4 regions of the Rhizobium sp. 01T444 genome follow, and region 1 is predicted to be linked to each of the others. Evidence: predicted binding sites of a transcription regulator. Region 1 holds the regulator's gene; each other region holds the start of a gene.

Region 1 (7,933 bases):
AAGCCGTCGAGCAGCCGGCCTCGGCAACGGCCAATATCGAACGCATCCGAACGGTTCTGAAGCCGGCTTATGAAGACCGCCGCAAATATTGGTCAGAAACGCCGCTCAGCGCCGATCTCAAGCGCAAGCTTCTCGATGACGTTCTCGTCAGGGGCGACGCCTTCTGGCAAGTCATGGATGAGGAGGCGGTGCCTGCTATACTCAAGGGCGACAAGGCCGCCGTCGAACCGGCGCTCCTCAAGCTTGCGACGAATTTTCATGTTCACGAAAAGGCCGTGAACGAACTCGTGGCGATGGCGAACGCCTTCCAGGCGGATGCCGAAAAGCAGGCTGCCGAACAGACGGAACTGCTCTCCGCCGTTACGCTATCCGCCGCCGCGCTTTCCTTCGTGCTCATCGTTGCCGGGCTCTACATGTTCCGCAGGCGCGCGATCGTGCCGCTATCGGCGATGCGCGACTACATGGCGGTCCTCGCGAGCGGCGACTATTCCCGCGAAGTTCCCTATGTCAGACGATCCGACGAAATCGGAGAAATGGCGCGCGCAGTCACGGTCTTTCGCGAATCGGCGGAAGAACGGAACGCCATCCGCGCGCACCAGGACGAGGAACGGCAGGCACAGATGCGCCGCGATGCAGAACTCGACGCATCGAAGAGCGTGGAGAATGCCACGCGCCAGCGCGTCATCGAAAGCCTGAGCGCCGGCCTGGAGCGGCTTTCACGCGGCGACCTGACCGTGCGTCTCGACGAGCAGTTCGCCAACACTTATGAGAAGCTTCGCGAGACCTTCAATACCAGCATCATCATTCTTTCCGATGCCATGAAGGACATTTATGCCGCCACGAATACGGTCGGCGACAGTTCGCGCGAAATCGCACTTAGCACCACTGATCTGGCACAGCGTACCGAGAGTCAGGCTGCCTCACTCGAACAGGCGGCTTCGGCGCTGGATCAGATCACGGTTACGGTGAAAAACTCCTCGGAGCGGGCCCAGGAAGCCAATGCGATGATGTTGGCCACGAAGGAGAGTGCGGCGCATTCCGCCGAGATCGTTCGCGAAGCGGTTACCGCCATGGAGAAGATCGAGGAATCAGCGGTCAGGATCGGCGATATTATCAACGCCATCGATGAGATCGCCTTTCAGACCAATCTTTTGGCGCTCAACGCGGGCGTCGAGGCAGCACGCGCCGGAGACGCAGGGAAAGGCTTTGCCGTCGTAGCTCAGGAAGTCCGCGAGCTTGCCGGCCGCTCCGCCAATCTCGCCAAGGAGATCAAGCTTCTCGTCGAGACGTCGTCGCGGCAGGTCTCCGCGGGCGTGGCACTTGTCAGCCGCACCGGCGAGGCACTCGGCGATATCGACCGCCAGGTGCTGCAGGTGACGGCGCTGACCGAAGCGATCGTGCGCTCGTCTTCAGAACAGTCGGTCGCGCTCGTCGAGGTCAACGCTGCCGTCAACCGTATGGATCAGGTGACACAGCAGAATGCGGCGATGGCCGAGGAGACAAACGCCGCCTGCCAGGAGCTCGGCAACGAGGCGTCCCATCTCGGGCGCATGCTCTCCCGCTTCGCACTGGAGGAAAGGCGCCCGTCCCGCGCGGCAGCCTGATGCTGCCTGTCGTTCAGGCGGCCTTGGCGATCGCGTCGAAGGCGAGAAGCTTCTCCAGAAGCCGCGGCATGTCCTTGAGATAGACCATGTTCGGCCCGTCGCAGGGCGCGTTATCCGGATCCTGATGGGTTTCGATAAAGACCCCGGCGACGCCGACGGCCACGGCAGCACGCGCCAGCGTCTCCACGAACTGCCGCTCTCCGCCGGAGGTTTCCCCCTGTCCGCCGGGCTGCTGGACTGAATGCGTGGCGTCGAAAATAACGGGGGCGCCGGTTGCTGCCATGATCGGCAGGGAACGCATGTCGGAGACCAGCGTATTGTAACCGAAGGAAGCACCGCGTTCGCACAGCAAGATGTTCGGATTGCCGCTCTGGTTCAGCTTGCCGAGCACGTTCTTCATATCCCAAGGCGCCAGGAACTGGCCCTTCTTGACGTTGATAACGCGGCCGGTCTTTGCCGCAGCCACCAGGAGATCCGTCTGACGAGACAGGAAGGCCGGTATCTGCAGGATGTCGACGACCTTGCCCACTTCGGCGCATTGTTCTTCAGTGTGGATGTCGGTCAGAACCGGAATGCCGAGTTCCTTCTTGAGATCGGCAAAAACCTCCAGGCCCTTTTCAAGGCCGACACCGCGTTTGCTCGACAAGGAAGAGCGGTTCGCCTTGTCGAAAGACGTCTTGTAAACGAGCCCGATACCGAGCTTGGCGCACAGTTCCTTCAACGTGCCGGCAACCATGAACGCATGGTCGCGGCTTTCCATTTCGCAAGCGCCGGCAATCAGCGACAGACGTGCAGCATTGGAGAAGGTGACCTTGCCGGCGCCTTCGCCGACCGTCACAACGGAGTTCGTAGTAGAGCTCATGATGTTTCCTCGAAAGCGAAGAGCACGCCCTGACCGGGCGCGGGCTTCACCAGAATACGGTTGCCCTTGCGTGTATAGGTCACCCCGTTAGCAGCCAAATGCGCTTCTGTCACGGCCAGATCGCCAACCGCAAAGAGGATTGCCCGGCCGCGCAGGCCGCGATCGATATCCGGCGTCGCCAGATCGAAATAGGCCTCCAGCCCCTGCGGGGTCATCAGGCTGATCTTTGCGTTTCCGGTAAGCACCTCCAGCCCGAAACTCGTATCGCCAGCAGAAGCGGCTTTTGCCGCCGAGCGAACGAAGGCGCCGAAGGCTGTCGGCTCGGGGGCTGCGAGCGCGATCTCGGCAATGCCTGTCACGCCATTGGCGTGGGTCTCCAGCACGTTGCGGTCGGCAGGAAGCGGGTTGATGCGCTCGACAGCGAAGAGAAAGAAATCCGGTGCCCGGAGGTCGGCAGCGAAGGCGAGCCGGAAGCCGGCAATGCTCTCCGTGCCATCCGGCATTTTCACAGGGCGTTCGAACTGCAGCACAGAACCGGCACTGATGCTGCCCTCCACGAATCGAGCATGTTCGTGCTTTGCATCCGCGGTGGCGAAGGCGATGGCGGACAGTCCCTCGCTGCCGCAGCGGAAACGGAAAGCCTGATCGCGAGCCGTGAAGACATTGCCCTCACGTGCCGTCACCTCGCTCTCCTCGACGCTCGCGACACCGAGCGGCTCGATATAGGTTTTGTCGGCAAAGAAAACACAGGCATTCTCCGTGCCGAAGGGATGGCGGGCATCGGGCGCGACGGTAAAGCCCAGCTTGCCCAGCCTTTCGCGGGCAAGGTCGATATCGGTAACCGGCAAAACGAGATGATCGATCGGAAGCGTGTCTTGGCTCATCGGTTCTTCTCCCAGCAGTGACAAGGAGATGTGCTTCAGCAGGTCTCGTGAAACAAGGCCAGACAGGCCTAAGGGCGATAAAAATCAAATTCTCGACAGATTGAACAGAAGTTTTACGAAAATTTAGCTACTTGCGGAACACATATGGAACATATAGTGTCCGTTCTGGATTTGTTTCAAGACTGGGGAGACGCCATGCTCACGCGCAAACAACAGGAACTCCTTCTTTTCATTCATGAAAGGATGAAGGAGTCAGGCGTTCCACCGTCTTTCGACGAGATGAAGGACGCACTGGATCTGGCCTCGAAATCCGGTATTCACCGGCTGATCACGGCGCTCGAAGAACGCGGCTTCATTCGCCGGCTTCCGAACCGGGCGCGCGCGCTCGAAGTCATCAAACTGCCGGAAGCCTACAGCCCGAGCCTGCAGCCTCGGCGCGGCTTTTCACCGAGCGTCATCGAGGGCAGCCTCGGCAAGCCCCAGCCCGTGGCGCCTCCTGCCTCGGCGAAGCCAGCACCCGCTGCCGATAACGGCAATGCGGTCTCCGTTCCCGTCATGGGCCGCATCGCCGCCGGTGTTCCGATCTCGGCAATCCAGAACAATACGCATGACATCACCGTTCCCGCCGATATGCTTGGCTCCGGTGAACATTATGCGCTGGAAGTTCGCGGCGACTCGATGATCGAAGCCGGCATCTTCGATGGCGACACGGTCATCATCCGCAATGGCAGCACAGCCAATCCGGGTGATATCGTCGTCGCGCTCGTCGATGACGAGGAAGCAACGCTCAAGCGTTTCCGCCGCAAGGGCGCATCGATTGCGCTCGAGGCAGCAAACCCTGCTTACGAGACCCGCATCTTTCCGCCGGATCGCGTCAAGGTCCAGGGCAAGCTCGTCGGCCTCATTCGCCGCTATCACTGACCGGTGACAGATTGGCGTCTGCGAATGTGTTACTGCGCCAATCATAGGCGCGGTGGCGCATCCAGGGTCGCCCCAATGTGTCGAATGCGGTTGCGACCTCAATTCCCTTATCGGTGAATCGAAGTTCGACAGAACCTGTCTTGCGCAGCGTCTCGCCGGTAAAGAGCAGCGCGCCGGAACGACAGCGGTCGAAGCGCAATCGGACAGGGGTCACCACAATATCAGCCGTATCGCAGGCTGGTCCGAGATAGGCAGCATTGTCGATGACGGTCAGTTTCTTTCCATTGACGAGCAAAGTGGTGCACCAGGCGCCCTTCAGGCAGGAGAAGCGTGACGGCGGGCTAATGGCGACTGCCTGTCTCATTGCCTCTCTGGCTTCATTCTGTTGGTCGGGTGACAGTTGCAGTCTTTGACCATCAGGCGCAGTGGGCGCCTTGGCAGCTTGAAGCATAACTGGCTTCTGATGCTCTTCGACGGCAAGGGCCCTCTGCCATTGTTCGAAGATGAAGGCGGGCGGCTTTTCACGGTTCGAAGCCATCGCCTCTCCATCGACTATAGCGACCAGGCCGCCATCTTCGGAGATAGCGATATCGGGCATCGCCTCCGATGGAAGAAGGACAACAGCGAGCGTCGAGACCGCGACAATTGCCGTTCCCATGTGCCGCAGCCGGGTTCTGAGCAGGGTCAGCAGCAGAAATCCGAAAACGGCGGTCGGGAAATACCAGCCGGGCAAGCGGCCTACATCTATGTTGCCGCCCCACCCCGCTACTGCCTTTGCGATGGTGATCACCAGATCAAGCCCGAAGCCTGCCACCGGCCATAGCCAGCCGTCCAGACCAAACGGCATCAGCAGCATTGCCAGCATCCCGGCCGGCATGACGATGAAGGTGATGACCGGCATGGCCGCGAGATTTGCCGGCAGGCCATAGGCAGTCAGCCGGTGGAAATGCTCGATCGAAAACAGCGCCGTCGAGAAACCACCGATCAGCGACGTCAGGAAAACGCCACCGAAGAAGCCACCAACCATGAAGAAGGGCTTCATGATCGGCAGCTTGGCAAAGGCATTCTCCCGCATCGGCCGCCCCTTCCAGAGGTCGTAGCCGGCGACCAGTGCAAGCGTTGCGGCAAAGGACATCTGGAAACTCGGCCCCAGCACCTCCGATGGCGAGACCGCGAGGATCACGAGAGCGGATAGCGCCACGTTTCTGAGACTGATCGACGGCCGGTCGAAGAAGACCGCAACCAGCATAATCGCCATCATGATGAAGGCGCGTTCGGCGGAGACGGCAAAACCCGAGATCAGATAGTAGGCCGTCACCGCAGCGAGCGCACCGGCCGCCGCGATCTTCTTGGTTGGCCATGCCTGGGCAATGCCGGGAACAAGACTGAGAATGACGCGCAGGCCGACAAAGAAGATGCCGGCGGAGAGCGCCATGTTGAGGCCGGAGATCGCGATGATATGCGCAAGGCCGGACTGCCGCAGCGCCTCTGTCGTTTCATCCGAGATCGCCCGTCTCTCGTCCGTGACAAGGGAGGCGGCAAAAGCCCCGGTGTCGCCGGGTAGTGTGGAGCGAATCCGATCGCCGATGCCGCTTCTCAGGCGGTAGAGCGACTCCAGAATTGCCTCACCGACCGAGTTCGATCGCTCCGGCTGTTCCGCAACCCTCTTGGGTACTCCATAGAAGAAGCCGTTGGCACCGATGCCGTCAAAATAGGCGCTGAAGGCAAAATCATTGAGGTGGGGGAGCGCCGGTCCCGCCGGAGGCGTGAGACGTGCCCTGCCCTCGATGACGTCGCCGAGTTCGAACGGCTGGGTGGCTCCGCGGACCAGCACGGAGATGCGTTCGGGCGGACGCTTGATCTCAGGAGCATCCGTACCGGTGACGTCAAGAATATAACGCCAGCGCCCTTGGTCATCGCCTTCTCGGCGTTCGATCCGGCCGGTCACCGTTGTCGTTACGGCTGAATCGAGGATCAGGGTCTTTGCCCGCCATGTTTCGATCTGCGCGGAGAGCATTCCACCGGCAAAAAGAAGTAGAGCAAGCAGCGTCGCCTGCAGTTTCGTCCGGGCATAACCGCAGAGCGCAACGGCAATAAGGAGAACAAGCAGGAAGAGACCGAGCGACACGGCCGGAAAGTCCGAGGCCGCCAGAAACCAGGTCGCGGCACCTGCACCAAGGAAGACCGGAGAGAAGAGGATGAGGCGACCGTGGCCGGCCTCTTCGGTGGCCATACGCATCGACGACCCGACGTATCGTTTCGCAACAGTCACCAATCGCCATCGAAATGGGATCGCAACCTGGGTCCGAGCCGATTGCGTCACAATGGCGCGCGGGGCAATGCCAGCAAAATCCATCTTTTCATCAATGGATTGCTCTTGTCGTTCTCTTGTCTCTAACCCCGCCATAATCGCCTGGACCCGCCCCCGGATACCGGCAGAATGCAACCTGAAATCAAAACGAGCAAACAATAATCGATTGAAATAAGAGGAAAATTCGCGGGAGCAAAAAATCCAGTCAAATCATGGTGTTCTGATATGCATTTAGCTCATCGCTGCACTGCCTAAAAGATGATGCCGCGATGCACAAAATGGCATCACGGTAACTTGGCATTAGCTTCGCGATCATATAGCTATCGCTTAGGACGCTTAACCCTTATGGCGCTTTTGCGGCGCCACCGCCACCCCGGAGGATCAGCATGACGGATCAAAGCGCTACAATCAAAATCGGTGACAAATCAGTCGATCTCGCCGTGCGAAAAGGCACGGTTGGACCCGACGTCATCGACATCGGTGCCCTCTACAAGAACACGGCTTCCTTCACCTACGATCCCGGGTTTACGTCGACTGCATCCTGTGAATCGAAGATCACCTATATCGACGGCGACGAAGGCGTTCTGCTGCATCGCGGCTACCCGATCGAGCAGCTTGCCGAGCATGGCGACTTCCTGGAAGCCTGCTACCTGCTGCTCTACGGCGAATTGCCGACCGCCGCCCAGAAGAAGGACTTCGACTATCGTGTCACGCACCACACCATGGTGCATGAGCAGATGAGCCGCTTCTTCACCGGCTTCCGTCGCGACGCCCATCCGATGGCCGTCATGTGCGGCTGCGTCGGCGCGCTTTCGGCCTTCTATCACGACTCCACCGATATCACCGATCCGCACCAGCGCATGGTAGCCAGCCTGCGCATGATCGCCAAGATGCCGACGCTCGCAGCGATGGCCTATAAGTACCATATCGGCCAGCCCTTCGTTTACCCGAAGAACGATCTGGATTACGCGTCCAACTTCCTGCGCATGTGCTTTGCCGTTCCCTGCGAGGAATATGTCGTCAATCCGGTGCTCGCACGCGCCATGGACCGTATCTTCATCCTCCATGCCGATCACGAGCAGAATGCCTCGACCTCGACGGTCCGTCTCGCGGGCTCCTCGGGTGCGAACCCGTTCGCCTGCATCGCCGCCGGCATCGCCTGCCTCTGGGGGCCCGCTCACGGCGGCGCCAACGAAGCAGCCCTCAACATGCTGACGGAAATCGGCACTGTCGATCGCATTCCGGAATATATCGCCCGCGCCAAAGACAAGAACGATCCGTTCCGCCTGATGGGCTTTGGTCACCGCGTCTACAAGAACTACGATCCGCGCGCCAAGATCATGCAGAAGAC
Region 2 (7,933 bases), on a different contig from region 1:
GGACATGTCTGCCTTGTTCCCTGAACGGCCTCTTTTCCTACCAGCTATACAAAAGAATTGCACAAGATAGGTTCAACGGCGGAGCAACTCCCTAGTCCGCGGCAGGCTCCGCTTATTAGAAAGCGTGCCGGCCATTCCCTCTGCAGTGTTCTAGCATGGCGCGGGGCAACGAAATTGCCGCTGGATGTAAAGGTCCGAATTGCAACCATATGAAGATTTCTCACTAATATGAAAACTAAAAGTTGACATTGTGCTGCAACTTGCCCATATAGCGACTATCGATATTTGCTTGCTGAGCTTTGGTTACTGCGCGATTGGCACCGCGCCCTGAACGAACCTTCCTTTCAAAAATCGCTATCACCATCTGCAGCGCTCCGGTGCTGTGGCCCCTCAATTGCTATGAAAGGGTTCATCATGACCACTGGCACAGTTAAATGGTTTAATTCCACCAAGGGTTTCGGCTTCATTCAGCCTGACAATGGCGGCGCCGATGCGTTCGTCCATATCTCGGCCGTCGAGCGCGCCGGCATGCGCGAAATCGTAGAAGGTCAGAAGATCGGCTACGAGCTGGAGCGCGACAATAAGTCGGGCAAGATGTCCGCCTGCAATCTGCAGGCTGCCTAACTCATCCGGTATCTGCTTTTCGTTGACCACGGATGTACTGGCACTGTTGAGAGCTGATACCAATCAGGGTCAGGCGTATAGCCTGGCCTTTTTTATTGCCGCCAACCCGGCGGCCCTCATCCGGAAGTAGTTATGTCACAAACATATAGCAAGTCTCGCCAACAGGCTGAGACAGCCTTCAACCGCTCACAATCACAGTTTTTCGCACGCAACAACGCCGCCGAAGAGCTCGACTCCCTCGTTCGATCTCGGCAGGAAAAGACTGTACGCCTTCGCGAAGCCCGTCTTGCAAAGGAATTGCAGGATCGCGCAACAGCGACCGCATCCCTGCTAGCCAAACGAGCGAAAACGGCCTGACAACTCCGTCTGAATAGGCAAGGCAGGCTTAAGGTCCTGGATCGGCTCCACGTAGGTGGCCGATTGAATACGCGAGGTTTGGTCGACACGTGTTTGCAACGGAACCGGAGAGGCTCGTCCGTTCGTGTCAGTGCCAGCAGTAGCAGACCATCGAAGAGCCAAGGAAGCGTATCTGAGCTTTCACGCGCTGAAAGGCGGGGAATTCGATTATCGACATAAGCGAAGCGTTCGCTCGAAATTTAGGCTGCTCCGACCGGCTGACGGTCTGGTCCCTTCAAGAACTTGCCCGAAAGCGAACCTCGACCGACCTACATCGATCGATAGGAGCAGAGCGTTTTACACCCTGACCATCGAACTGGTCGATCGTTTGGCCTCCATCTTGGCGGCTCAGTTGCTCAAAAAATCCTGGCAATCTGGTCACCAAACTCGAGCGGCTGAGGATGTCACGGCAGGACGGGAATCGGGACGATGATCACCGCTGGCGAGCGAGACTACCCCTCCGGACATCTAAACGCGGCCGCATTTGAGCAGCCCGTCGTCAAACAGGGTGAGGTTTCAGCGAAACGAGCAATCGGTGGATTGCCGACCAATCGCGATCTGACAAGGCCGCGTTGCGGATTTCCGGCCCTCGCTCTGGCCGATCGCCCAGGACATTCACAGACTGCTGGCCGCCGCCTGTGCCAGCGCCCACATTCCTGCCGAACGCCGGTGTGCTGCAGGTCTTGGGCTTAAACAACAATGAGAGTTCAGAGGCGGTCTCCGCTCTGCTCGGCCAGGAGACGGTCGTCTTCAACACCGCGGCCCGTGCGCTCTATTCGGAGAAGTCCGGCCCTTGCCGAACAGCATGTGGCGCGCCCTCTCCACAGGTCGAGTTGGCAGCCTGCCCATGAAGCAGCGCTGAAATGCGATCGCTGTACCTCAGTCTTGGGTCAAATCACCAACTTCACCGAAGGCAGCCAGCAGTCTTGGCGAGCTCATATCACCCGTTTCGCTGTCGACCATCACGGAGTAGGCTCCAACACCGAGGGATCTGGCCGACATGGCAGAAGCGATCCTTTCCGCAGATGTCCCATTCGAAGCCTGTCGCATCTCTCCTGGGATCAAGCCAGCTCGATTGCGCTTGAAAGGAACCACAATGAATTTCTCGGCCAACGACATCGTTAATCCCTTATTGTCCATCTAGTTGATTGAGTTGATCGCTTCGATTTGATCGTCCAGTTCACGCACGCGTTCCAAATATCGTGGTCGAAGCGGATGATTCTCTGTCAGGCTTTCGAGTTTTGACAGCGCAAGCTGACGCTGGTCTCTGAGGAGCTTCAACCGACTCATTGGGGCCTCGACTTTGTTGCTGCCGAGCCATAGCCGAAAATCGGCCGGAACGCCAATGGTGTTCTTTGTATGTTCCGACCTGCTAGCTCGCGTGGGTTCTTTCGAAGCATGGTCCTGCTCGGTGAGGCAGGAACCGTCAAGCAACGCGGCTTGCGCGGGCGCGTCCATCTATGAGATTTCCCGGCACGTCCGACGCCTTCATCGTCACGCCATAAATCCCTCGCAATCCAAGCCGCTAGAGTCCGGGGCCTTTGTCCTGGACCATAAGGTTAAAGGCCCGGAATCACGTCGTGCTGCGGTGCCGAAATTCGAGAAGATACCGCCAGCCTGAAGCGTGGGACATAACGGTCGATTTTACAATCAGGTTTCGAGAACGCGCCTCTGTCGATCAATTTCGCGGTTCTATCCCGCCCGAGACGGTCCGATCACATGACGACCCCTTGCCGCCGTCGGTTTCTGAGCTCCGGGGTCGCAGATTCACTACTGGGCGGTGAAGAACGTCAGCAGGACCTTACCCTTATCGCCGAGCAAGCACACGAACCTGTCCGGCTTTCCCGTCTTTTCCTTCCGGGCAATGTAGGCCTCTCCAAGAATGACGGTTTTCACGGCCACATCCTCGACTTTGGTATCAGACTTGCTGATGGCGAGGCTCTCCATATCCATGACAAGATCAGTGATCTCCGGCGAGCGCTCCCGAAGAGCGAGAAGGCCTGTGTTCTTGCAGGCATTGACTGCGGGATCCTCAACTGCCTGGGCAGACGCGTTTTCCGCAAGAAGGACGACAAGGACGGCGGTAACGGCGAGTGTTGAATATTTCATAAATGCATCTTTCTGAAAAAAGCCCGCGACCGGCGCGGGCTTGGTGCGGGAATGTGTGTGCTCGAATGTGGCTATGCCCTGTCGACGACCTTTTTCACGGCATCCTTGGCGTCGCCCTTGGCGACCTGGGCCTTGCCCTTGGCTTCTTGCAGGGAACCCTTTGCCTGTTCCTCGTGATTATCAACGGCTTTACCGACGGCCTGCCGCGCCTTGCCGGCGACCTCGTTCGTCGTTCCCTTAATCTTGTCTGCTGTGCTTCCCATAACAGTCTCCTTCGTTTGACAGGAGCGAAAGCCCCGAAACCGTTATTCGTTCCACGCGTGAAAGCCCCAGGCGGTATATCTTCGCACGTCCAGAAGTTTTTGCCGCCGCATCCGATAGCGCCATCAGATAGACTGCCCGCTTCCAGTCGCTTGATGATGCGTGCAGCCGTTCAATGAAATGCTTGATATGGGAACGGAGCCTGCTATGTTCCCCTTCTGTTTCGGCATGGAACTCTCGATGAGCGCCGCCGATCCCATTGCGATCGCCGACGGCGCCATGAACGATATGAGCTCGACCCCAGTCCGAAAAATCATCCATGTTGACATGGATGCCTTTTATGCCTCGGTTGAGCAGCGCGATAATCCGGAACTGCGTGGCAAGCCGGTTGCCGTTGGCTATGCGGCGGTTCGCGGCGTTGTGGCGGCGGCAAGTTACGAGGCCCGAATTTACGGCGTTCACTCGGCCATGCCGTCGGTGACGGCGAGGCGCAAGTGTCCGGAGCTGATTTTCGTGCCGCCTCGCTTCGACGTTTATAAGTCCGTATCGCAGCAGATCCGTGAGATCTTTGCCGAATATACGTCTCTCATCGAGCCGCTCTCACTCGACGAAGCCTACCTCGATGTCACCGACAATCTCAAAGGCATGGAAATTGCGACCGAGATCGCGTCGGAGATCCGCTCAAAGATCAAGCAGCTCACCGGCCTCAATGCTTCTGCCGGGATTTCCTACAACAAGTTCCTCGCCAAGATGGCAAGCGACCTCAACAAGCCGAACGGCCAGGCCGTCATCACGCCGAAGAACGGTCCGGCCTTCGTCGAGCAACTCCCCGTCAAAAAATTCCACGGTGTCGGGCCGGCAACCGCTGAAAAGATGCATCGACTGGGAATCGAGACCGGCGCCGACCTCAAGCAGCAATCGCTCGAGCTTCTCACGGGGCATTTCGGGAAATCGGGACCGTATTTCTATGGGATCGCCCGTGGCATCGACAATCGCCAGGTAAAGCCTGACCGGGTGCGAAAATCCATCGGCGCGGAAGACACGTTTTCGCAGGACATCCATTCCTACGAACCTGCGCGCGAGGGGCTTCAGTCCCTGATCGAAAAGGTCTGGGGCTACTGCGAAGCCAATGAAATCGGGGCGAAGACCGTGACACTCAAGGTCAAATATGCCGACTTCACCCAGATCACGCGCAGCAAGACGGTTCCGGCAGCGCTGCCGGGGATTGCCGATCTTGAGGAGGTAGTCAGCCTGCTTCTCGCGCCAATCTTCCCGCCGAAAAAAGGGATCCGTCTGCTCGGCGTGTCGCTGTCTTCACTGGAACGGCGAGCAGCTCTCACGCAACCGCAGCTGCGGCTGGCGCTTTAGGCGGCGAGCCAGCTTCAAATCGCGCTCGCGGCGCGCAAAACAGCATCGCCTCGCGAATACGTTGAAGATGGCGCAACCGGGTGCTTCTGACTGCGGCCAGGTACCGAGTCAATCGACGCGATAAGATCTTGCACGACAGGGGGCCTCATCGCTGAAACTTCATCTTGCTCTCTTGGATCTGCAGCGGATAGTGCCGACGAAAGGCTGGCAAAATCCGCGCGGGAGGCATCCCAAGCGGCCGAGCAGCACGACGTGAAGCTCAAAGAACTTCATGATTGGTGGTAGGCGCATTTCGGGCGCTCGACATCAAATCGTCTATTTTAGAAATATCTCACATAATGACTTTCGTGCGATCTTCTCCCATGATACGATCATACTGCTTAATGACATCTCCAGCCTAATAAGACCCGCTTGTTTCCCCAAGCGGGTCTCTTCTTGTGGCGTCGCAGCACAGCGGACGTCGAAACAAACTCCAGCTTTCAATGTTAGGCAGATGGGTTGGTACGACAAGGCAGACCCCGCCGGTCCCCAGCAGGCATCGAGCGCTCCGCCTTTTGCATCCTCAACTACCCGTTTTGGCGGATTTCTTTTTGGAGACGATTTCATCAACATGATCCAGAACCCAGGCCAGCGGCGCAATGACGGTTGGCCCATGTCACGCGTTTTTCACGCGACAGTTTTTCCGCGGCATGCTTATTTTGCCTCGCCTTATGCATGTCGGGGACCGAGCGGGTGGGGCTCGCCTTTGTATCGAGTAACAGGCGGGCCCCAGCGCTCGAGCTGCCTTGGCCCGTTCGTCTGCCGCGAACGGCGAGCTTCTCAACATCAGCGAGAAAGACAAGCCTAGGCGGCTGTCGCGATCAAGATCTTCCCTTTTGCTTGATGGCGGGGAGTGCACTGGCGGCGCGTTGACAACCTAATATTCCGGATGCAGACCGATGGCTTCGCCCCCTTGCGCCTCGCAATCCATGACACAGGTAGCAACGGGAAGTTCCCAAGCCCAAGGCTTAGGTGGGCCGGTAGGAAAAAGTTATTGAGCCAGCTGTCACTCCGTCTTCGCCTATTATCACTGTCTATCATCATGCGCTTGGTGCTGCGATTGATCCCGGGTGACAACCAGCGTGCGTTGGTTGCGCATTCCGAATTGCTCTTCGCATTGCGGCTTGATGAGGATCACAGGTGACGATTGCGACAGCTCCCTACCTAGAGCAGAGGTTTAAGCAGGTCGCCGCACAGTCAAGAGACCCTAAATCGCCTTGCATGCCGCAGCCCAAGAGCCGGTCAATGATTGCAATTGCCTTCGTGCTGCCCGTGGGTTTCGCAAACTGTCGGAACTCGTGTCTCCGCAGCTCCATATAATCTCGCGCCTGATCCACCGCGCCCCACGCTCAGCTCCGACGGGGTGGCGAAGGGTCCGATCGACGCGATGGATCTGGCCTCTGCCACTGCCTTGGAAATTCCCCGGTTTGATCTAATTAGGACTTCCGAGCGTGCGGCACTTTCCTTGCCCGCAGCACCAGCCACCAAGAATGCGCGGGTTCAGTTCCGCACCGCCTTGCGAGAAACAGGGACATTGATGACAGCTGCGATGACAAAAATACAGATCGGTGAGGCAATTCAAGCAAACGGATTGGCCTGGACCGGCGAAGGTGTCACCATCCCCCACGGATCAGACGCGAAAATGTCCTACATGAGGGGGCAACAAAATTTCTTTGGCTGGTTCTTGAACGGAAAGCTTGTGGTAGACGGCAGGCAGTTCGACACTCTGTCGCAGGCAGCAAGTGCTCTGGCCCGGAATCGAAGAGGCAGAGCTCCAAATCTTAACGGATGGGCCTACTGGCATGTCCGCTTCCCTGGATCGGAAGACTGGATCCCGATGGCCGCGCTTAAAACGGCAGCCGAACAACAGCACGGCGATGAGTAGGCTGCGTTTTCACCGGTGCAGCTTGCACGGCTCTTCCCCCTTCACTTTAAACTCACGCCAGTAACGAGGGACGACTGCGTCGCGAGCAAGCTTTTTGAGCTTCGCGACAATGGCCAAATCGCATTTTTTTGGCACATACGGTGATCTTCGGGCGGGATCTGTCAATGGGCAGTCAATTCTGCTGGTTCCGCCGGAAGGCAGCATTGAAAAGCAGGCAGACGCTTTCAATTCCCGGATGACATGGCATTATCTGCCGATGGTCGCATTTTAGCCAGCGCGGAACCCCTGGGCAGCATTCGACTGCTTTCGATGTGGTCGCTGATTGGCGCCTTCTCCACCAGAGCATCTGGGTAGTGCTTCCGATCCACCAGGTTTCGACCGCCAAGGAGCCATCTGGTATGCTGATATCTTGTCACCCGGTACGAGAAGGCGGCGAAGTGCTTGACGAGCTCAAGGTAGATCGGCGTATTCGCATGATTTTCAGCGGAGCGGATGGCGCCGCCCAATTCGTCGCCACCGCATAATGGTTTGGCGTGGACAAGATGAACGAGATCGCCGCATCGGACAAATGGTCCCTTTCAGGTGAGCTGCACGGCGCGCCCCGAGCGCCTTGCAAGGAGAAGCAACGTGTCGAAGAAGAGCCGCGCACAAAGAGTTTCCTTATCGGGTGGATCGATATTCACCACCATCGCCGGGAGCGGCCCGCCGGTTCTATTGCTGCACGGTTTCCCCGAGACCCATCTAATGTGGCGCGACGTCGCTCCGCTGCTTGCCTGCGAGTTCACTGTCGTGTGTGCCGACCTGCGCGGATACGGCGCCAGCGCTTGTCCCCCGTCCGCCCCAGATCACCTGCCCTATTCCAAGCGAGCGATGGCGGCCGAGATGGTCGAAGTTATGGAAAAGTTCGGCTTTAGTGAGTTCATGATCGCCGGTCATGATCGCGGCGCCCGTGTCGCTTACCGCATGGCCCTCGATTATTCTGCGGCGATAAGAAAGCTTGCCGTGCTCGATATCGTGCCTACCTCGACCGTCTGGGATCGGGCTGACGACCGATTTGCCTTGGCGTTCTGGCCGTGGGTTTTGCTTGCGCAAGCCGAGCCTTTGCCGGAAAGACTGATCACTAGTGCACCGGAGGCCGTCATCGATGACGCGCTCGCCGGCTGGGGATCTTCCGCTGCCGCATTCCCAGCAGAGATCAGACAGGCCTATTGTGAGGCGCTCTGCAACGCAGACCATGTTCACGCGATTTGC
Region 3 (7,933 bases), on a different contig from region 1:
CGTCTCTTCGCCGACCGCGACACAGGCGACGGAGCGCAACTTCTCGGGCTGCACGAGATCGGGATCGTCGAGATAGACGCCGATCATTCGCATATCGGGTTTTGCGAGCCCGCGGGCATAGAGCGTACCGAACAGCGTCTCGAAGGCCTTGCCGATCTCCATATAGGAGCCGGTACGGGGAACGCCGACCAATTCGAGCGGCGGGATGGTTTTCAGGCTTACGTCAAACATGGTTTTCACCTTTCCGGAGATTGAGGGTTCGAACTGCGTGTGGCTTCCCTCTTTCCGGTAGCGTGCCGGCGGCATTCCATAGACCGATTTGAATATGCGGTTGAAGGACTGGAGATTGGGATAGCCTGATCGCTTCGCAATCTCGGCGACCGCCAGTTCCGTGCGGACGATATCGCCCGCCGCGCGATGCAGCCGCAGCCGCTTGACGGTTGCCGCCAGCGTCTCGCCGTAAATCGCCCGATAGATCCGGTGCCAGTGATAGCTCGACAGGCAGGCGATCTCGGCCAGCCGCTCCATATCCAGATCCTCGTCGAGATGATCGTGGATATAGGCCGAGACCCGTCTCAGACGGTTCTCGTAGAGCGCCCATGCCGTTTCACCTGTCATATCAAACCCTTTGCTATTCGATCGGCTGCAGCAAACCATAGCCTGATTTGACAAATCCTGCTGACTTGCCGGGAAACGCAAGCGGCCTGCCCTTTCGTCATCCTCGGGCTTGTCCCGAGGATCTACAGCGGATCACAGCAGATCCTCGGGACAAGCCCGAGGATGACGTTGAGTAAAAGGCGGCGTTCGCCCAAAACAAAAGGCGGGAACATGTCCCGCCTTTGCTTTCAATCCATGTCAGAAATTCAGCCTGCAATCGCTGCTGCAACAGCCTCAAGCGCCTCATCAGCCTTGGCTCCATCAGGGCCGCCGGCCTGCGCCATATCAGGACGACCGCCGCCACCCTTGCCGCCGAGCGCTGCGGAGGCAACGCGCACCAGATCGACCGCACTGAAACGATCCACGAGATCGGGCGTCACGGCAACGACAGCACTTGCCTTGCCATCTTCGGACACGCCGATTAGCGTCACCACGCCGGAGCCGATGCTGGCTTTGCCGTCATCGGCGAGGCCCTTGAGATCCTTCGGGTCGACGCCGGCCACGGCCTTGCCGAGGAACTTCACGCCGGCGACGTCGCGCACGGCATCGGCAGAACCGCCCTGCCCGCCGCCCATGGCGAGCTTGCGCTTGGCATCGGCCAGTTCCTTTTCGAGCTTGCGGCGCTCGTCCATCAGTGCCTCGACGCGCGACAGCACTTCCGACGGCTGCACCTTCAGCGAGGCGGCAAGCGTCTTCACGCGATCGTCCTGTTCGGCGAGATATTCGCGCGCCGATTCACCGGTCACCGCTTCGATACGGCGAACGCCGGCACCGACGGCGCTTTCGCCGAGGATGCGCACGAGCCCGATCTGGCCGGTCGCCGACACATGCGTGCCGCCACAGAGCTCGACCGAATAGGGCCTGTTGGCCTTGGCACCATGCAGACCCGTACCCATCGAAACAACACGCACTTCATCGCCATACTTCTCGCCGAACAGCGCCATGGCGCCTTCCGCGATGGCATCATCGACGCTCATCAAGCGGGTCGTCACGGGCGCATTCTGCAGAATGATCTCGTTTGCCATTTCTTCGACGACCTTGAGTTCTTCCGCCGTCATCGGCTTCGGATGCGAGACGTCGAAACGCAGGCGCTCGGGAGCGACCAGCGAACCCTTCTGGGCGACGTGGGTGCCGAGCACTTCACGCAGCGCCTCATGCAGAAGATGGGTTGCCGAGTGATTGGCGCGCAGGCGCGAGCGACGTGCATGATCGACCGTCAGCACGACCGCATCACCGGCCTTGATCACACCTTCAATGACCGTACCCAGATGCACGAACAGGCCTTCACCCCTCTTCTGCGTATCCGAAATCTCGATCTTGCCGTGGTCGGACGAGATCACGCCCGTATCGCCCATCTGGCCGCCGGACTCGCCGTAGAATGGCGTCTGGTTGACGACGACCTGCACCTTGTCGCCGACCTTGGCTTCGTCGGCAACGGCGCTGTCCTTGACGATCGCCTGGACGACGCCTTCAGCCGTTTCGGTGTCGTAACCGAGGAATTCGGTCGCGCCGTGTTTTTCCTTTAGCTCGAACCAGACGGTTTCCGTGGCCTTCTCACCGGAGCCGGCCCAGTGCGAACGTGCCTCGGCCTTCTGGCGCTCCATGGCATCGGTGAAGCCGGAGATATCGACGCCGATTTCGCGGGCGCGCAGCGCATCCTGCGTCAGGTCGAGCGGGAATCCGTAGGTGTCGTAGAGCTTGAAGGCGGTCTCGCCATCCAGCATGTCGCCCTTGGAAAGGTCGGTGGTCGCGTCTGACAGAAGTGACAGGCCACGCTCCAGCGTCTTGCGGAAGCGGTTTTCCTCGAGCTTCAGCGTTTCGGAGATCAACGCCTCGGCGCGCACCAGTTCCGGATAGGCGCGGCCCATCTCCTGCACCAGCGTCGGCAGCAGCTTGTACATCAGCGGTTCCTTGGCGCCGAGAAGCTGTGCGTGGCGCATGGCGCGGCGCATGATACGGCGCAGCACATAGCCGCGGCCTTCATTCGATGGCAGCACGCCATCGGCGATCAGGAAGGCCGAGGAGCGAAGATGGTCGGCGATGACGCGGTGGCTGGCGCTGCCCTCTGCCTTGGCACCCATCGTATCCTCGATGGTGCCGATCAGCGTGCGGAAGAGGTCGGTGTCGAACACGCTTTGCACACCCTGCAGAACGGCAGCCATGCGCTCCAGGCCCATGCCTGTATCAATCGACGGGCGCGGCAGCGGGTTGCGAACGCCGGGCTCGGTCTGCTCGAACTGCATGAAGACGAGGTTCCAGAATTCCAGGAACCGGTCGCCATCCTCTTCCGGCGAGCCGGGAGGGCCGCCCCAGACATTCTCGCCCTGGTCGATGAAGATTTCCGAGCACGGGCCGCAGGGGCCGGTATCGCCCATCTGCCAGAAATTGTCCGACGTCGGGATGCGAATGATCTTGTCGTCGGAAAAACCGGCGATCTTCTTCCACAGCGTCGCGGCTTCCTCGTCCTCGGAATAGACCGTCACCAGCAGGCGGTTCTTCGGAAGGTCGAAACCTTCGGTGACCAGCTTCCAGGCAAACTCGATCGCATTCTCCTTGAAATAATCGCCGAAAGAGAAGTTGCCGAGCATCTCGAAGAAGGTCAGGTGGCGTGAAGTATAGCCGACATTGTCGAGATCGTTATGCTTGCCGCCGGCGCGTACGCACTTCTGCGAGGTCYTTGCCGTCGAATAGGGACGCTTTTCCAAGCCGGTAAAAACGTTCTTGAACTGCACCATGCCGGCATTGGTGAACATCAGCGTCGGGTCATTGCGCGGCACGAGCGGGCTCGATGGAACGACCTCATGGCCATTCTTCTTGAAGTAGTCGAGGAAGGTCGACCGGATATCGTTTACACCGCTCATTTCATGCCCTTCGATGCTGCCAGCAGGCAGGTAAAATTAAATCCATCGGCTTTTATCGTTCGACCTTGCCACTGTCCAGCAAACAAACAAAACCGGCCGCATTCTCGTGAGAGAACGCGGCCGGTGCTGAATTGCCTCAGCGGTCAGGGCGAATTACATGTCGCCGGCATCACCTGCGTCGTCGCCGGCATCAGGGCCGCCGTTCTGCAGGAAGCGGTCGGCAATCAGGCCGGCATTCTGGCGCAGCCCCGTCTCGATCTCGCGGGCGAGATCCGGATTGTCGCGCAGGAAGATCTTGGCGTTTTCGCGACCCTGGCCGAGGCGCTGGCTGTTATAGGAGAACCAGGCGCCCGACTTCTCGACGATGCCGGCCTTGACGCCGAGGTCGATGAGCTCGCCGGTCTTGGAGACACCTTCGCCATACATGATGTCGAATTCGACCTGCTTGAAGGGAGGCGCCATCTTGTTCTTGACGACCTTGACGCGCGTCTGGTTGCCGATCACCTCTTCGCGCTCCTTGACCTGGCCGATGCGGCGGATGTCGAGGCGAACGGAGGCATAGAACTTGAGCGCGTTACCGCCCGTCGTCGTTTCCGGTGAGCCGAACATGACGCCGATCTTCATACGGATCTGGTTGATGAAGATCACCATGGTGTTCGACTTGGAGATCGAAGCCGTCAGCTTGCGCAGCGCCTGGCTCATCAGGCGGGCCTGAAGGCCCGGCAGGCTGTCACCCATTTCGCCTTCGATTTCGGCGCGCGGCGTCAGCGCTGCAACGGAGTCGACGACGAGAACGTCGATGGCGCCGGAGCGCACCAGCGTATCGGTGATTTCAAGCGCCTGCTCGCCGGTGTCCGGCTGGGAAATCAAAAGGTTCTGCAGATCGACACCGAGCTTGCGGGCATAGACCGGATCGAGCGCATGTTCGGCGTCGACGAAGGCGCAGATGCCGCCCTTCTTCTGCGCTTCGGCAATGGTCTGCAGCGCGAGCGTCGTTTTACCAGAACTTTCCGGACCGTAGATTTCGATGATACGGCCCTTCGGCAGGCCGCCGATGCCGAGCGCGATATCGAGGCTGAGCGAACCCGTAGAAACCGTTTCGATCTCGACGATACTCTCGTTCGAGCCGAGTTTCATGATCGAGCCCTTGCCGAACGACCGCTCGATCTGTGAGAGTGCCGCTTCGAGCGCCTTGCTTTTGTCCACCGATTTGTCCTCTACGAGCCGCAATGAATTCTGAGACATTCGATCCACCTTTAGGTTATTGACGCTGCTCAAGCAATGTCGCCGCTGATGCGAAGTTTGTACCTGATTTGTTCTTATTTCGCAATAGGGTTGCAAATAATTGAAAGAAAAAGGTAAAACGGCCTGTGTTCTATTTTTGTTTTATCGATGCAAAGCAACGCCTTAGTGCGCCGCCTGCGCTGAACGCCGGCGTTCTTGCCGCTATTCGATTCGTCTGGGAGCAGCAGAAATGAGCGGCAAGATTCTCGTTCTCGGCGGCGCCCATATCGATCGCCGCGGCCGCATTGCCGGCGAGACGGCGCCAGGCGCCAGCAATCCAGGCACATGGTTCGAGGAACCGGGCGGCGGCGGCTTCAATGCGGCCCGCAATCTGGCGCGCCTCGGCTTCGACGTGACGATGATTTCGCCGCGCGGTGGTGACCCGATCGGCGAGATGGTGAGCGAAGCGGCCGACTTTGCGGGTATAGACGACCGCCCCTTCGTCTTCCTCGATCGCAAGACGCCGAGCTACACGGCGATCATCGAGAAGGACGGCAATCTGGTCATCGCGCTGGCGGACATGGAGCTTTACCGCTTCTTCGTACCGCGGCGGCTGTCGATCCGCTGGGTGCGCGACGCCTTTGCCGCCACCGATTTCATTCTCTTCGACGCCAACCTGCCGGAGGAAACGGCGGCCGCGATCGTCGCAAGGGCAAAGGCGCTCGGCAAGCCGGTGGCGGCTATTGCCATTTCGCCGGCCAAGGTGGTGCGCCTCCTGCCCTGCCTCGAAGACATCGACTACCTTTTTCTCAACGAGGCAGAGGCTGCGGCGCTCATCGGTCTGCGGCCGGAAGATGCCGACGCATGGCCGTCCCTGCTCGCTGACATCGGCGTCACCGGTGCGGTCGTCACCCGTGGCAAGCGCGAGCTTGTCGCCTTCAAGGATGGCCGTGCGCTCGTCCTGCAGCCGCCGATTTCGGAGACAGTGGCCGATGTCACGGGGGCTGGAGATTCGCTGGCAGCCGGCACGCTCTCGGCCCTCATGCTCGGCCTGCCGTTGGAAGAGGCGGTTCGCCATGGCACGGCGGCAGCCGCCCTCACCGTCCAGTCGAGGCACGCCGTGAACGAAAATCTTTCACCCGAACTGCTGCGCAACATGCTTTCGCTTGTCCCGGCGGCGAGAATTCTGCAATGAAGCGGCAACACCGATAAACGGATACGGATCATGACCAAACCCTTCTCGCCCCTGCTGCCGATCTCCTACTCGAAGGAAGTGGCCGCCGCCAAGCAGCGCGGCGCCCCGATCGTGGCACTCGAATCGACCATCATCACCCATGGCATGCCCTACCCCGGCAATATCGAGATGGCGCGTAGCGTCGAATCGATCATCCGTGATCAGGGTGCGGTCCCCGCCACCATCGCCGTCATCCACGGCACGCTGCATATCGGCCTCGAACCCGCTGAGCTGGAGCAGCTCGCCAAGGCAAAGGACGTCATGAAGGTATCGCGCGCCGATATTGCCTTCTCGATCGCCGAACGTCGCACGGGTGCGACGACGGTTGCGGCGACGATGATTGCGGCGGCGCGTGCCGGCATCAAGGTGTTTGCAACCGGCGGCATCGGCGGCGTCCATCGCGGCGCGGAAGAAACGTTCGATATCTCGGCCGACCTCGAAGAACTCGCCCGCACCGGCGTCATCGTCGTCTGCGCCGGCGCCAAGGCGATCCTCGATATTCCGAAGACGCTGGAAGTGCTGGAAACCCGCGGCGTGCCGGTCGTGACCTATGAAAGCGACGAATTCCCGGCTTTCTGGTCGCGCTCATCAGGCATTCGCAGCCCGCTGACGCTGAACAGCCCGGCGGCGATCGCCAATTTCCAGACGACGCGCGAACAACTCGGCATCGACGGCGGCATGCTGATCGCCAACCCGGTTCCGGAAGCCGATGAAATCGCTCGCGAGGAAATGGAAATCTACATCGAGCGCGCGCTTGATAGCGCCGAGCGTGACGAAATCACCGGCAAGGCGGTAACACCTTACCTGCTGAGCACGATCTTCGACCTGACCGACGGTCAGAGCCTGAAGACGAATATTGCGCTGGTAGAGAACAATGCGCGGCTTGCCGCAGAGATTGCTGTAGCGCTCGGCGAGTAAGCCAACGTCTGGCGGGCTGACCCCGCCAACGATCCATCGTAGCGAGACTTGAGGGGCGCACAGCGCCCCTTAATCATATCAGCTATCCAGCGTCTCTTTCACCGCCACAGCCAGCTGCTTCAGCGAGAACGGCTTCGGCAGGAAGCCAAACTTCGCTTCCGGCGGCAGGTTGCGGGCGAACGCATCCTCTGCATAACCGGACACGAAGATGAACTTCAGATCCGGATAGTTCTTGCGCAACTCGCGCAGCAGCGACGGCCCGTCCATTTCAGGCATCACCACGTCGGAGACGACGATATCCACCTTGCCTTCGAGCTCCTCCATGATCTCGAGGGCCTCGACGCCGGAGCCGGCCTCATGGACCGTATAGCCACGCGTCTCCAGCATGCGCTTGCCGCCGCGCCGCACCGCTTCTTCGTCCTCGACAAGCAGGATGACGGCTGAGCCTGTCAGGTCTTCCGGCTGTTTCGGCTGGACGAGTTCCACAATCTGCGCGCCACCGGTCGCAACGGCCTGATCGGCGGCTTCCGCTTCCGCAGCGACTGCCGGTTCGACGATATGGCGCGGCAGGAAGATACGGAAGGTCGTGCCCTTGCCGACTTCCGATTCCGGCTGGATATAGCCGCCGGACTGCTTGACGATGCCGTATACCATGGCAAGGCCGAGACCTGTGCCCTTGCCCACATCCTTGGTGGTGAAGAAGGGCTCGAAAATCTTGTCCATGATCTCGGGCGCAATGCCGGTGCCAGTGTCGGTCACCTCGATCAGCACCATGTCTTCATGCGGCATGTAGGAATAGTTGAAGGCGGCAACTTCCGCTGCCGGCAGATTGCGGGTGCGCAGCGTCAGCGTGCCGCCATCAGGCATGGCGTCACGGGCATTGACGCAGAGATTGATCAGCACCTGCTCGAATTGCGAAAGATCGGTTTTGACAGGCCAGAGATCGCGGCCATATTCGACGTCGAGCTTGACGTTGGTACCCGAAATCAACCGGTCGACCAGCATGCGCAGGTCGCCGACGACATCGGTCAGGTTCAAC
Region 4 (7,933 bases), on a different contig from region 1:
CCATGAAAAATGTCTTGCGGAAGCGTTTGCGAAACCGCTCCAGATAGTCTTCGAGGACTGGCTGGCCGGCTGGATCATTCACGACAGTCCGATCAGGGACGAGGGCAAGCATCATCTCATCGCCCCATTCCATAAGCTCTGCTTCCGTGAGGATGCAGGTTCCCTTAACCGATTCTTCCTTCAGATTGCCCGCGCTGAGCAGGCGGCAGAGGTTTGCCCAACCTCGCCGGTTGCGCGGATAGGCAAGGATATCAGGCGTTCCATCGCAAAAGACGAGGCGGGCGCCGGGCTGAACCCGGATAGGATCGAGGATTACCTCTTTTTTTCCCTCCTTCTTCGCCTGGGCTAGAATTTCATCTCTGTTCTTGTATCTCTCCTCAAGCTGTTCTGCCTGTGCATGTGCCCGCACCACGCCGGCCACCGAATTGCGATCCGCAATGCCGAGACCACCGAGCTTCAGGCACGCGGCCTGTACGACCATCTCTTCGGGTTTCGAAGCACCTTCGAGGAACGAGAAATTCGTCTTCGCACCGATCTCGAAAAATGTGGGTTCGGGCCTCATGCAAAGACCCCGTGCATGAACCAGCGAGGATCAGGGTTCTCACCGTAGAGACCCCGGCGATAGATCCAGAAGCGATGTCCGGCCTCATCCTCGATCCGGAAATAGTCTCGCGCTTCGGCGTTATCACCATCGATCCACCATTCCATGGCAATCCGTTCAGGGCCTTCGCTCCTCGCCACCTGATGCTGCAGGCGCCGCCAACGGAAAGTCTGCGGCGCACCATCGGGCACTTCGGCAAATGCGACATCGACCGGTTCCGGCGTTGCAAAGAGCCGCAGAGGACGTTCCTCACGCAAAGGAAGCGCGCTTCCCTGCTCCGCCTTCCGCCGGGCCGGAAGGCTCTCCATTGCCGGCACCGTGATCACGGCGCGCTCCGGCACATGGCTCTCGCGAAGCTGGAAGCTTTGCAGGCAGTCCGAACCAAGCCGGGCCGCGACACGGTCGACAAAACTTGAAAGCGAGATCTCCCCCTGCCGGTCGCCTTCGAAATCGCCCTGCGCCTCGTTGAACGGGTCATGACGCAACACATTCAGGCGCAAGATCTCGAAGCCATAACCAGCATCGATATCGTCATAGATCATCTGCAGCCGCTCGGAAAACAGCCCGGCAACGAGCTTCGGCTCACGAAGCGGCCGGGAGGCGCCGACGGAAATGCGGAAAACCCTGCCGTCGACACGAAACAGCACCAGTTCGAACACCCGGCCGCCGGCGCCGCGCGCTTCCAGGGACGGTTTTAGCGACATGGCGACCTGTCCGGTAACCGCGAGGATCTGCTCTTCCGTGCCGATCGGCTCGACCAGACGGCGTTCGGATGAGAGGCTGGCGACAGGAAGCCGAGGAGAGATGGGTTCTTCCTCACGGCCGAGCGCCTGATCAAGGCGCAGAAGCAGCGTTGGCCCGAAGCGGCGGGTCAGCGGCGCCCGCGGCGCATGAATGACATCGCCGACGTATTTGAGGCCAAGTTTCCTAAGAGCATCGACGGTCTGGCCCTCCAGCCGCAAGGCCGCGACAGGCAGCGGCATCAGCATGCGCTCCATCTCTTCATCCTCCACGACGCCGCCCTGCCCGAAACGGGAGACTGCCCAGGAAAGACCCGGCGATGAGGAGATCGCACCCCGCACATCGAGCCCCATATGGAAGAGCCGGGACAGAATATCCTTGAGAAGCGCCACCTCACCGCCGAAGAGATGGGCGCAGCCGGTAATATCGAGAAACAGCCCGTCCTTGCCGTCGAGCGCGACCATCGGCGTATAGCGGTCGCACCAGTCGGCGATCCCTTCCAGTAACCGTCGATCGGCTGCTGGATCTTCCTCCAGGACATCAAGCGCCGGAAACATGGCGCGCGCTTCGGCAACGCCCTGTTCCTTTCTCAGCCCTAGCTTCTCGGCGAATTCATCCAGCGCTGTCAGCCGCATGGCATTATTGAGCTTGCCGGAACAGACGAGGGGTGCCGCTTCAGGACGCCCTTTCAAACGCCAGGACAGGCCCCATCGCCTGCGGGCGATACGGTCCGTTGGCAGATGCGGAAAGCTGAGCGCCAGAATGCGCTGACTGTTCGCTTGGAGGCCGAGCGAAGCTTGGCTCGTCGACGGGGAAAAATTCGCGTTCATGGGGGTTCCACTCCAGAAGAAAGGAGAGCGGGGCCGGATTGCGGCTCTTCTCCAGCGTGAGACGGAAAATCGGATTGCCGATGCTGCCGGAAAATTTTGATCCATCCGGCAACGACCGCAGATCAGACGGCGCCGGCTCGACATGCAGACGGAAGACAGCGCTGCTCGCCTCCTCCTCCCCAGCCTGGCGGACGAGAAAGAGCGGACGGCGGACGGCGCGTGCCCTGAGACTGAGCCGGCGGCTTTCGGTCAGGCCGAAATGCAGGGGATTGCCGCGCACTTCGAAGACGACAACCGAGAAGGCAGCACTTTCGATGGCCGCTTCCGCCAGCCAGAGCGCATCCTCCAGCTTGCGCGGCGCGGCATGGAAAAACCTTTCCGGCTTCAGCCCGAAATCCTTCAGCCCCGGAGCATAGGGACGACCCGCCTCCAGTGTGCCGACGGCATCACCGATCCAGAGCAGCGGCAGCAACCTGCCGGTATCCTCCTCGTGCTTCTGCAGTCGCGCTGCAATGGCCATCGCCAGTCCACTCGCCGCCCCTGCATCACCGGAACTCGCCGCGCGGAATTCGGTAATCGCATCGAGCTGAAGGCCGCCTTCCAGCGCTTCATCGAGTGCTTCCACCCCGAAGGGGAGGTGTGGCAGCATACACTCCTGCCGCCGTTTGCGTCCTTCCGCCAGGGCTTCCCGTTCCGCCGCGGCAAGCGCCGGCGCGGGTTTTCCCTCCAGTCGGGCAATGGTTTCGCGGAGCGCAAAAAGCCGCTCGCGCGCCAGGGCGGTCTGCGCCATGGCGGTCTCTCCATTCGTCTTGTTCCTGTTATGTTCTTATAGATTCCAGAGCTCTAATGAAGAGTCAACAATCATTTCATAAGAATTTATTCCTGCCTTTGATTCCGCACTCGAAAATCGGCGATAAAGGTTCTATATGGGCCGCAAAGGAAGGAATACTTATGGCCCGCATAGACCAGAGCGATGATTGGCGGGACCGCCATGCGCCGGCGATCAGCACCTTCGAGTCGCTGGCAATGGAGGCCTACAGTCATCTGCCGGACGAATTTCGCAAGCTGACGACCAATCTGACCATCGAAATCGAAGATTTCCCCGACGACGAAGTCTTCGAGGATATGGCGCTGGAAACGCCCTTTGACCTGCTCGGCCTTTTCGAGGGCCGCGGCATTTCGGAGCGCTTTACCGTGGAAACCGGCGAGATGCCGAACCGCATCCGCCTCTATCGCCGTCCGATCCTCGATTACTGGGCCGAAAACGACGAAACGCTGGGTGACATCATCACCCATGTGCTGATCCATGAGATCGGCCACCACTTCGGCCTCAGCGACGATGACATGGAACGCATCGAGGCAAGTGCCGAAGAGGCGGCAGAGCGTTAAGCTTACTGCTCGGACAGCTTCATGTCCGGGTGATAATCCTTGCCCTCGACATCCTTGACGACGGCCTGGCCGCACTGCATCTGGCCGGTCGCAGCATTGAAGCCATAGCTGGGCGAGCCGGACAGCGACCAGCCCTTGTTCAGTGCCGTCGTGACCTTGTGGCAAAAGGAAGCGTCGTCGGGACCGGTCAGGAAGCGGTAGAGTTTCATCAGGCGGGCTTTCTTGCAGAAATCAGGTGCGCTTTATGGACCAGAGCTTCGGCCTGGACAAGATGCAGCCGCTCGATCATCCGCCCGTTCACATTGATGACGTTGAGCCCCTCGGTCGCCGGATCGGCGAAAGCGGCAATGATGGCTTCCGCCTCCGCAATCTCCTCCGCGTCAGGCCCGAAATGCGTGTTGGCGGCTGCAATCTGCGCCGGATGGATCAGCATCTTGCCTGCAAAACCCATGGCACGGCCCTGCCCGCACTCGGCATCGAAACCTTCGTCATCCCGGAAATCGTTGAAGACGCTGTCAAGCGCATCGAGCCCATAGGCCTTGACCGCCAGAATGACCTGCATCAGCCAGGGCACGAGATAGGTCCGCCCCGACTGCGGCAAGGCGCCCGTTTCCTTGCGCAGGTCGTTGAGGCCGACGACGAGGCAATCGAGCCGCGATCCCGGCGTGCGGCCGGATTCGGCGATCGCTGCGGCATTCAGCACGCCACGCGGCGTCTCGATCATCGCCCAGATGCGCAACTCCTCCGGCGCATAAGCCTCGGCAAGCAAATCGCTGACAGCCATTACATCCTGTGGCTCATCCACCTTTGGAAGCAGAACGGCATCGGGCGAAAGCGCCTTGACCAGTTCCAGATCCGCCAGCCCGAATCCGGATGACAAAGAATTGATACGGATGATCCTTTCCTTGCCCGCAAGCGGCGGCCCGGCAAAAAAGGCCTTCAGATTGTCGCGCGCTTCCGCCTTCTTCTCGAGCGCGACGGAATCCTCCAGATCGAGAATAACCGCATCGCAATCAAGGGAATGGGTCTTTTCAAGCGCACGCGCATTGATGGCGGGTACGCTCAGCACCGAGCGGCGCAGACGCAGGGAACGAAGAGGTGGTGTTCGGCTCATGGACCATTAGTGCCAAGCTTCGCAAAGCCCGGCAAGACAACAAAAAGCCACGCTTGGCTTGCAGAGAGGAAAAAGAAGGACCACATTCCTTTCCGTAGAAAGGTTTCAAACCAATGCAGAACATTCGCTCCATCTTCTTCATGCTTGCCGGCGCCACCGTTTTCGTGGCCATGCTGCTTCTCACCTTCTCGGTCACGCTCGCCGTTGGCGGCATCCTGACCGTGCTCATGGTCGGCCGCGCCCTTTCGATGAAGATGAAGCCCGCTCCCGTCCGCGCCCGCGCCGATGGTAAGCGCGAGATGCGCATCTGGAACGACGGCCGCGGCACGATCATCGATCTCTGATCATTTTCTCTGAAAATTCTGACCGACATTGTCGGCTCACGTTCCCATGCTACGTCCTTGAAGCAGCCAGGCATTCAGCCGGCACTTTAAAAACGAATGGAGGACGAGCATGGATGCAACGGAGAACAACCAGACCAAGATGCCGCCGGTCAAGAACGGCCTGCTTCCCTATCTGACGGTCGACGGCGCGGTAAAGGCTGCGGAATTCTACAAGAAAGCTTTCGGCGCTGAAGAAGCCTATCTCGTGCCGGTCGACGAGAGCAGCCGCACGATGCATGTGCATCTCTACATCAATGGCAGCTCGCTCATGCTGTCGGATGCCTATCCGGAATACGGCCATGCCTTCAAAGGCCATGAGGGCTTCGCCATCCAGCTGGTGATCGACGATATCGATTTCTGGTGGAACCGCGCAGTGGCTGCCGGCGCCGAAGTCGTCATGCCGGTCGAACTGATGTTCTGGGGTGATCGCTACGGCCAGCTTCGTGATCCGTTCGGCGTGCTCTGGGGCCTGAATGCACCGTCCAAGTAAAGGGACACACGCAATCGGCAGGCCGCGCGAAACATCGCGTGGCCACCATCAACGAAAGATTCTTCTTCATTTCGGCGGGAAACTGGAATAGATGCAAAGTCAGAAAGTACGTTTTGCTGAAATGGAGCATAGGTCATGGATAAATTCGTGAAGCTCACGGGCGTTGCAGCCCCTCTGCCGGTCGTCAACATCGACACCGACATGATCATTCCGAAGGACTATCTGAAGACCATCAAGCGCACCGGCCTTGGCAAGGGCCTTTTCGCCGAAGCCCGCTACAACGAAGACGGCTCCGAAAACCCTGATTTCGTGCTGAACAAGCCGGCTTACCGCGAGGCAAAGATCCTGGTTGCCGGTGACAATTTCGGCTGCGGCTCCTCGCGCGAACACGCTCCATGGGCGCTGCTCGATTTCGGCATCCGCTGCGTGATCTCCACCAGCTTCGCCGACATCTTCTATAACAACTGCTTCAAGAACGGCATCCTGCCGATCCAGGTCAGCCACGAAGACCTCGACAAGCTGATGGACGACGCCGAGCGCGGCTCCAACGCCATTCTGACGGTCGACCTTGAAAACCTCGAAATCACCGGTCCGGACGGCGGCTCGATCAAGTTCGATCTCGACGAGTTCAAGCGCCACTGCCTGCTGAACGGCCTCGATGATATCGGCCTGACCATGGAAAAGGGCAAGGCGATCGACGAGTTCGAAAAGAAGAACGCCGCTTCGCACCCCTGGGCCGCCTGAGCCTCACCAAATTGCTTTGAGATCGAGCCGGGCTTTCGCCCGGCTTTTTCTTTGTCCGGATCTCAGAGAAACTTTTCTCTCCAGACGCTGAGCTTTTCAAGCGACACGCCGATACCGCCGCAAACTTCGATCAGCGGATTGTCGAAGCGCGACAGCAGACCGGCATGCACATCGGCAACGGCAAGTGCGGCACCACAGGCCGGTTCGACCAGGATGCGCTGCGCATCGGCAAATTTCAGGCAGGCGGCCACGGCATCGGCATCGCTGACGAGAACACTTTCGATCGGGTGATGCTTCGGCAGATCGAAGACATGCTGCGCCACCTGCCGCGCGCCGAGCGAGGTGGCAATCGATGTAATGGCCGGCAGCGAAATACGCTCATTGGCCTTGAGGCTTGCATGAAATGATGCAGCTCCTTCCGTCTCGACGGCAATGACAGGCACGTCCGAAAGCCCGTTCCGCTTCAGCCCCTCGACGATGCCGGCAAGCAGACCGCCACCGCCGACGCTGGTAACGACACAATCGAATTTGGCACCCTTTGCCACCACCTCATCGATCAGCGTCGCATGGCCATCCCACAGGAGCGGATGGTCGAAAGGATGCACATAGGTCGCCTTGCGGCTTTCGGCGAGTTCGATCGCATGCGCATTGGCCTCATCGAAGACAGAACCATGAACCAGCACATTGGCGCCCGTTGCGGCAATCGTTCGACGCACGTCAGGTGCCGTCGTCTCAGGCACGACGATCGTAACAGGCACGCCAAGTGCCCGCCCGGCATAGGCTGCGGCAATGCCGGCATTGCCGCCGGAGGCGCAGAAGATCTCGCGCGCACCGTTTTGAACCTCATGCTGGCAAAGGCGGCCGACACCACGCAGCTTGAAGCTGCCTGAAGGCTGTAGCGCATCGAGCTTTAACCAAAGCGGCTTGCCGCTGGCGCTGAAATCGGGTGCTGTCTGGATCAGAGGAGTGTCGAGATGAAGGGGCGCAAAAGACATGGGAGAATATCCAGGGAAAGAAAGGCAGGCCTGTCGTTCTAGCTCGTTTGCAGGCACGGGAGCAACCTTGTCAGACATCACATGACGCGGAGGCAAGCGTACCGATTCACCCCTTCTCTCGCTTGAAATGCCCATTTCCGGGGTCTAAGAAGCCGCAGCTTGTTTTTCCGCGGAGGGTTTCATGACAGTGCGCAATCTTTTCCTGCTGCCGGGTGACGGTATCGGCCCCGAAGCCATGGGTGAAGTCCGCAAGATCATCGCTTACATGAATGAGGCGATGAATGCCGGTTTTGTCACCGACGAGGGCCTCGTTGGCGGCTGCGCCTATGATGCGCATGGCGCAGCGATCTCCGAAGACGACATGAAGAAGGCGCTAGCAGCCGACGCTGTGCTCTTCGGCGCCGTCGGCGGCCCGAAGTGGGATAGCGTTCCCTATGAAGTACGCCCGGAAGCCGGCCTACTGCGCCTGCGCAAGGATCTGGAACTTTTCGCCAATCTGCGTCCGGCGATCTGCTATCCCGCACTCGCCTCCGCTTCCTCGCTGAAGCCGGAACTGGTCGAGGGTCTCGACATCCTCATCATTCGCGAACTGACGGGCGGTGTTTATTTCGGCGAGCCGAAAGAAATCATCGATCTCGGCAATGGC

The links. The regulator LexA, encoded in region 1, represses DNA repair genes until DNA is damaged. The targets are predictions, from matches to a motif close to TGTTCNNNNTGTGTTCNG.
Region 2: the regulator LexA is predicted to act here: its motif matches at 3,599-3,616, upstream of dinB (DNA polymerase IV).
Region 3: the regulator LexA is predicted to act here: its motif matches at 4,890-4,907, upstream of recA (recombinase RecA).
Region 4: the regulator LexA is predicted to act here: its motif matches at 2,983-3,000, upstream of AC1DTN_RS07515 (ImuA family protein).

The regions. Positions count from the first base shown of each region.
Region 1 is NZ_JBFTPD010000009.1:65,686-73,618, reverse strand. It holds gene AC1DTN_RS14900 (methyl-accepting chemotaxis protein) at 1-1,604, shown strand, start outside; gene kdsA (3-deoxy-8-phosphooctulonate synthase) at 1,618-2,466, opposite strand; gene AC1DTN_RS14890 (VOC family protein) at 2,463-3,350, opposite strand; gene lexA (transcriptional repressor LexA) at 3,546-4,271, shown strand; gene AC1DTN_RS14880 (ComEC/Rec2 family competence protein) at 4,252-6,678, opposite strand; gene gltA (citrate synthase) at 6,969-7,933, shown strand, end outside.
Region 2 is NZ_JBFTPD010000037.1:14,486-22,418, reverse strand. It holds gene AC1DTN_RS32405 (AI-2E family transporter) at 1-6, opposite strand, end outside; gene AC1DTN_RS32400 (cold-shock protein) at 415-624, shown strand; gene AC1DTN_RS32395 (hypothetical protein) at 757-981, shown strand; partial or broken gene AC1DTN_RS32390 (TraM recognition domain-containing protein) at 1,586-1,842, shown strand; gene AC1DTN_RS32385 (hypothetical protein) at 1,900-2,139, opposite strand; gene AC1DTN_RS32380 (hypothetical protein) at 2,161-2,478, opposite strand; gene AC1DTN_RS32375 (hypothetical protein) at 2,791-3,129, opposite strand; gene AC1DTN_RS32370 (CsbD family protein) at 3,201-3,392, opposite strand; gene dinB (DNA polymerase IV) at 3,670-4,758, shown strand; gene AC1DTN_RS32360 (hypothetical protein) at 6,185-6,682, shown strand; gene AC1DTN_RS32355 (alpha/beta fold hydrolase) at 7,310-7,933, shown strand, end outside.
Region 3 is NZ_JBFTPD010000013.1:53,244-61,176, reverse strand. It holds gene AC1DTN_RS18420 (AraC family transcriptional regulator) at 1-618, opposite strand, end outside; gene alaS (alanine--tRNA ligase) at 864-3,518, opposite strand; gene recA (recombinase RecA) at 3,672-4,763, opposite strand; gene AC1DTN_RS18405 (carbohydrate kinase family protein) at 4,993-5,937, shown strand; gene AC1DTN_RS18400 (pseudouridine-5'-phosphate glycosidase) at 5,968-6,894, shown strand; gene cckA (cell cycle histidine kinase CckA) at 6,973-7,933, opposite strand, start outside.
Region 4 is NZ_JBFTPD010000003.1:421,413-429,345, reverse strand. It holds gene AC1DTN_RS07525 (error-prone DNA polymerase) at 1-562, opposite strand, end outside; gene AC1DTN_RS07520 (Y-family DNA polymerase) at 559-2,034, opposite strand; gene AC1DTN_RS07515 (ImuA family protein) at 2,018-2,962, opposite strand; gene AC1DTN_RS07510 (metallopeptidase family protein) at 3,124-3,561, shown strand; gene AC1DTN_RS07505 (DUF1737 domain-containing protein) at 3,564-3,770, opposite strand; gene AC1DTN_RS07500 (HpcH/HpaI aldolase/citrate lyase family protein) at 3,770-4,675, opposite strand; gene AC1DTN_RS07495 (hypothetical protein) at 4,789-5,019, shown strand; gene AC1DTN_RS07490 (VOC family protein) at 5,129-5,548, shown strand; gene leuD (3-isopropylmalate dehydratase small subunit) at 5,684-6,292, shown strand; gene AC1DTN_RS07480 (pyridoxal-phosphate dependent enzyme) at 6,355-7,287, opposite strand; gene leuB (3-isopropylmalate dehydrogenase) at 7,469-7,933, shown strand, end outside.